DNA from 2 places in the Paenibacillus provencensis genome. Region 1 is predicted to be linked to the other one. Evidence: a T-box and tRNA genes for the amino acid it is inferred to sense, from the RefSeq annotation. Region 1 holds a T-box; the other holds one or more tRNA genes.
The links. The T-box of region 1 lies ahead of leuS (leucine--tRNA ligase). A T-box ahead of a tRNA ligase gene usually reads a tRNA of that ligase, here a tRNA-Leu.
Positions count from the first base shown of each region.

Region 2: it has a tRNA-Leu gene. The T-box ahead of leuS (leucine--tRNA ligase) is inferred to sense a tRNA for this amino acid. The anticodon was not compared.

Region 1 is NZ_JBHTKX010000001.1:116,101-119,226, reverse strand. Features, by position in the region: gene leuS (leucine--tRNA ligase) at 1-1,763, opposite strand, end outside; T-box leader at 1,890-2,133, opposite strand; gene ACFQ3J_RS00625 (M3 family oligoendopeptidase) at 2,191-3,126, opposite strand, start outside.
Region 2 is NZ_JBHTKX010000001.1:280,761-283,886, forward strand. Features, by position in the region: gene ACFQ3J_RS01365 (Lrp/AsnC family transcriptional regulator) at 1-205, shown strand, start outside; gene ACFQ3J_RS01370 (DUF2905 domain-containing protein) at 214-435, opposite strand; gene ACFQ3J_RS01375 (hypothetical protein) at 570-788, opposite strand; tRNA gene ACFQ3J_RS01380 (tRNA-Leu) at 1,549-1,634, shown strand; gene ACFQ3J_RS01385 (uracil-DNA glycosylase) at 1,745-2,413, shown strand; gene ACFQ3J_RS01390 (hypothetical protein) at 2,443-2,862, shown strand; gene ACFQ3J_RS01395 (WGxxGxxG family protein) at 3,113-3,126, shown strand, end outside.

The DNA of each region.
Region 1 (3,126 bases):
GATTTACTCATCTTCTCGTTGTTGGTTCCGAGGATCATGCCCTGGTTCACCAGCTTGTGGAACGGTTCCTTCGTCTCAACTATGCCCAGATCATACAGCACTTTGTGCCAGAAACGTGCGTACAGAAGATGAAGCACCGCATGCTCCGCTCCCCCAATATACAAGTCTACCGGCAGCCACTCACGCTGCTTCTCCTTCGAGACAAGCTCTTTGTCATTGTGAGGATCAATGAAGCGCAGGTAATACCAGCAGCTTCCGGCCCATTGCGGCATCGTATTCGTCTCACGGCGAGCCTTCATGCCTGTCTCTGGGTCAACCGTATTAATCCAATCCGTCACATTAGCAAGTGGAGATTCACCGGTACCGGAAGGCTTAATTTGCTCTACATCAGGCAGTACCAATGGCAGCTGATCCTCAGGCACAGTCTTCATCGTTCCGTCTTCCAGATGCAGAATCGGAATCGGCTCTCCCCAATAACGCTGACGGCTGAACAGCCAGTCCCGCAGGCGGTAAGTCACTTTTCCTTGACCTTTGCCGTTCTCTTCAAGCCATGAAATAGCTGCGGCAATTGCTTCTTCATTATGCAGACCATCCAGGAAGCCGGAATTCACGTGAGCTCCGTCGCCTGTATATGCCTCTTGTGTCACATCGCCCCCGGATACCACCTCGATAATTTCAAGGCCAAACTCCTTGGCGAATTCCCAGTCGCGGCTGTCATGACCCGGAACGGCCATGATCGCACCTGTACCATATCCAGCCAGAACGTAGTCTGCAATCCATACAGGCAGTTTTGCCCCGTTAACAGGATTGATGACATACGCCCCTGTAAATACACCCGTCTTCTCCTTCGCAAGATCGGTGCGCTCCAGATCGCTCTTCCGAGAAGCCTTCTCGATGTATGCTTCAACCGCTTCACGTTGTTCAGCTGTTGTGATCTCTGCAACCAGCTCATGCTCTGGAGCGAGTACAGCATAGCTTGCACCGAACAAGGTATCTGGACGGGTAGTAAACACGGTTACACCTGCATCATGACCTTCGAGAGGGAAAGTCACCTCCGCACCTTTGGATCTTCCGATCCAGTTCCGCTGCATATCCTTGATGCTCTCTGCCCAGTCCAGTTCGTCCAGGTCATCAAGCAAACGATCTGCATATTCCGTAATCTTCAGCACCCATTGGCGCATCGGCTTACGCACAACCGGGAACCCGCCGCGCTCACTCTTGCCGTCGATTACTTCTTCGTTAGCAAGGACCGTTCCAAGCTCCTCACACCAGTTCACCGGTACTTCGGATACGTACGCCAGACCGCGCTTATACAGCTGGATAAAGATCCACTGCGTCCATTTATAGTAATCAGGATCCGTCGTGCTGATCTCACGATCCCAGTCATAAGAGAAGCCTAGGGATTTGATCTGACGACGGAAGTTATTGACATTCTTCACGGTTATATCCCGTGGATGCTGCCCTGTATCAATGGCATGCTGCTCTGCCGGAAGTCCAAATGCATCCCAGCCCATTGGATGGAGCACGTTGTAGCCGCGCATTCTCTTGTATCGGGACACGATATCTGTTGCCGTATAGCCCTCTGGATGTCCTACGTGCAGACCTGCGCCTGAAGGATATGGGAACATATCCAGAGCGTAGAATTTCGGTTTATCCGAAGTTTCCTCTGTCTTAAATGTCTTGTTCTGATCCCAGTACTGCTGCCATTTCGGCTCGATTGCCTGGGGATTATAGCCGTGCTTCGGCTGTTCTTTCTGACTCAATGTGCATCCTCCTCGTCATCATAACCAACTTCTCCACGCGATTACAGAATGGTTCAGCTAGCCATGTAGCTTGCAACTAATGAATTCTATAATCAAAAAAACCTCCGCATCCCATAGCGTGTCATCGCTAGGGACGAGAGGTTGTAATTCCCGTGGTACCACCCTAGTTAGCGGACATACGTGCTTCGTCGTCCACTCCCTTAAGCACCCTGTAACGGCGGTGAACCGATGAGGCTTACCAAATACTGAATAATTAGCTTAACCTCATATCTCCAAGGCGAGTTCATAGTGCTCCGGCAACCAGCTTGCACCAACCGCTGGCTCTCTGAAATACACAGGCTCTACTACTATTCCTCTTCATCGAAATTTCAATAATAATCGGAATCATTATACAAGAAGGACAAGCATAAAGTCAAATTTTGACGCTTTACAGTGCCGTATCATCCACATTGTCAAGCCATTCCTCAATCGTTCCGATCACCGAGGTGACACAGCCTTCTTCAAATGGAGAGATCAAGCCCGCAATGGCCACCAGCTCTGTAAAGGATTTGCTTCCTCCTTGACGACATAGATTCAAATAATCAGCCCATGCAGCAGCATAATCCTCTCTCGAGCGCTTCCAGAACTGGAACGCACAGATTTGAGCTAGCGTGTAATCAATATAGTAAAACGGAGAGCTGAAGATGTGTCCTTGTTTATGCCAGAAGCCCCCTTGCTCCAGATAACTGTTGTTCTCGTAGTTACGGTGCGGCAGATACTTCCGTTCGATCTCACGCCATGCCTGCTTCCGTTCTACTGGAGTCGCATCTGGATTGGCATAGACGAAATGCTGGAATTCATCGACCGAAACACCGTAAGGAATAAAGATAAGGCCGCTTGCGAGATGCTCGAAGCGGTATTTGTCCACTTCATGCTCGAAGAACAAATCCATCCATGGCCAAGTAAAGAATTCCATACTCATGGAATGAATTTCGGCTGCTTCATGTGTGGGGAACATATACTCAGGAACTCCAAGCTCACGGCTCTGATACACCTGGAACGCGTGGCCTGCCTCGTGGGTCAGAACGTCAATATCTCCGGATGTTCCGTTAAAGTTCGAGAAGATAAACGGTGCTTTGTAGTCTGAGATGAACGTGCAATATCCGCCGCTGCGCTTTCCTTTTTTGCTGACCAGATCCATCAGCTCATTGTCCAGCATAAAGTTGAAAAATTCACCCATCTCCGGTGACAGCTCATCATACATCTTCTTCCCGTTCTGGACAATCCATTCCGGATCACCCTTAGGCGTTGCATTCCCTGTAGGGAAGACTACATTCTCGTCATAGTAATAGAGCTTATCTACGCCGATCCGTTTACGCTGACG
Region 2 (3,126 bases), 160 kb from region 1:
TGAATTGGAAGTCAAGACAGGGAGAACAGAAGGGGGGATTCGGAAGGCGCTGAGAGAGTTAGAAAGACAAGGGATGATTACGTGGCAGGACCAATCATCTACGGAACACATCGTGATTCTCAAGGGCTGGGAGCCTGAAGAGCAGAAGTCGGTGCGTTCGATGCCCTCTTTATCAGATGGGATGGATTATTGGACGAAATACTAACTGCTGCTTTATTTCATAAAGTGACGGATGATCCAGGAGATAAGCGTAAGGATAAGGCTGATAACGATACAAGTAACAATGGGGAAATAGAATTTGAAATTTCCTCGATCTACATAGATATCTCCTGGTAGTTTACCAAGTTGAATAAATCTTCCTAGAAACATCCAGATCAATCCGACAGCAATTAGTGCAACACCAAGGAATATTAGAAGCTTCGGCATATTGTTCATCTCTTTTGCTCACCTCATTGAATAATAAAATAGCCAGAGCCATGATGCCAAGCCCCAGCTAATCCATATCTATGATCTGCATTTCATTATAATTTTATGAACCGTACATTGTAAGATAACATTATATAGAGCTGTTAAGATAAAGCTAATTTTCTCGAGCGGTTAATGCTGATAATTCGGGTGATTTGCTCTACTTCCTCATAAGGGATCCAAACCGGACCACAGGTTGTTCTTAACACGAGCCGGGATGCATGGTCTGTAGGAACAGGAAACCCAGTCAATGTAGCTCCATCTTTGCTTCTTACCATAATCTGCTGATTGCGTTTCATCGCTATAATCGCTTCTTTATTCATAAGCCTATTCTCCCTATGCCAGTAATTAATGTAATAAAACAGGTCTAATTACATTGCAAACTGGTTGTTTAATCACACGTTTTTCACTTTCATTTCTACAAGTAGTCTATCAGAACTAGTTCTAAATTTCTACAATAATCCAAAAAATATCTTAAAGTTAAATAAACCAATTCGGATGAAGCCTAAACATTTGGAGACAATCTTAAGAAATAAGTGAAAAAGTTTAATGTGGCGGATAATATGGGTATAACTATCATAGGAGGAATGCACAATGAATATTCATGGATGGTATATCGTTATATTTTCCGTAATTATTGCTGCGGGTGTTGGAGGCATCGCTTGGTGGATGCGAATGGCGAGCAGAAAAAAAGGATATAAGGAAGAATAAACCAGAATGAAGGCTGGCTTATCCATGTTGAACATGAAGGCAAACTGTACCAAGCCTGCGCTTAGACCAGGAAGAATAAATTGTTTCTTGAGGTCTATGTATACGTTAAGGAGTCCATCTCGAAAAGGTGGGCTTTATTTTTAGTTTGTTTGCTAAGTTTTATCAAGATTTCATATCAGGATTTTGCACATTCTGTTAAGGATTTATGCAAAATTCTCATATAAAAGTATACGCAAAGCTTGTCAAAACGTGGCTGTTCATGTATAATAAGAGATACCGGATTTTTGAGAAGATCTACTGGGAAATCCAGAAGTGGTCGTGGATTGTTCTTTAACTTTACAGCGAGTTTGGTTAGACAGTCTATACACATACGCCGGGGTGGCGGAATTGGCAGACGCACAGGACTTAAAATCCTGCGATGGGTGACCATCGTACGGGTTCGACCCCCGTCCTCGGCATACATTACATGAAATAGGCTGGCTCCTAATAGGAGTCCAGCTTATTTTTTTAGATATCTATATGTAGAATTCATGTAGCAAAGCGAGTTTGGGATGAGGAGAGCAAATATATGTTTAATAATGACTGGGATGTACTGCTGCAGGACGAAATGAATAAGGATTACATACAGGAGCTTCGAAAGAAGCTGGCCTTTGAATATAAGACGCAAACGATCTATCCTCCGAAGGAAGATATATTCAATGCATTGAAGCTGACCTCTTATGCGAATACAAAGGTTGTAATCATTGGACAAGATCCATATCATGGAGCGGGTCAGGCGGAAGGTTTAAGTTTTTCCGTCAAAAAAGGGGTTAGAATACCTCCGTCTTTGCGAAATATATATAAAGAATTACATAGTGATCTTGGAGTACCCATTCCCTCACATGGTTCTTTAAAAGAGTGGGCGGAAGAAGGTGTCCTCTTACTGAATAACGTATTAACTGTAAGAGAGGGAGAGCCGACTTCACATCGCCATATTGGATGGGAGTGGTTTACCGATGCGGTGATTGAGAAATTGAATGTCCGGAAGCAGCCTGTAGTGTTTATGTTATGGGGCAGCCATGCGCAGAAGAAGGGAGCTTTCATAGACCGATCTCGTCATCTGGTCATTGAATCATCTCACCCGAGTCCGCTTGCAGCTCGGCATGGTTTTTTTGGAAGCCATCCGTTTTCTCGAGCGAACGCCTATTTGGAATCAGAAGGAATCAAGCAAGTGGACTGGTCAATTTCGGACAATTAATAAAACGAACACGGAGGTGAACGGGAGAAATGAAGCACTGGGTAGGCCAAAGGGTGCTGGTGGAACGAGCAGGTGGTCGTAAAGATCCCGTTCAAGGGATATTGCTAAAGTGGGATGCAGATGCCGAAATCATTGTCGTTGGAGCGAAAAGAGTCAAGATTCCGTTTAGCCAAATTGTACGAATCCATCCATTGCCAGAGGATGCCTTTGGAAAAGGCAAGAAAAGAGCAAGATCCTCTGTTCATACGGTCGGATACGTAATGCGGCAGCCGATTCAATTTGATAATGCAATCTACTTTAATTCTGTGGTAACGGTGTGGAAAGGGGTTAAGCTTATTACGTACCGGACAACGATCAGCTCACATGATAACAATAATGTAGTGCTTGAAGATGGGACAGTCCTTGATAAGGAGTTGTATACGTTCGTTGTAAGGTCAAGGCGAGGATAACGCTAATTTTAATTAAAATTTTATGTTTGTATCATCCTGTGTTAATAATCATACAGTAATCTGTAATCGTCCCTTCAAGAGATGATTCTATATATAAAAACTCACCGGCTGCAAACGGTGGGTTTTTTGCTGTATATAAAATATTGGATAAAACCCCTTTTTTCACCCAAGTATCTGCTTGTATAACTTTAAATTAAGGAGGGGATTATACAAGCGACAGGCCATAAACAATAAAATGAGGGGTGAAATAATGATGAAAAAACA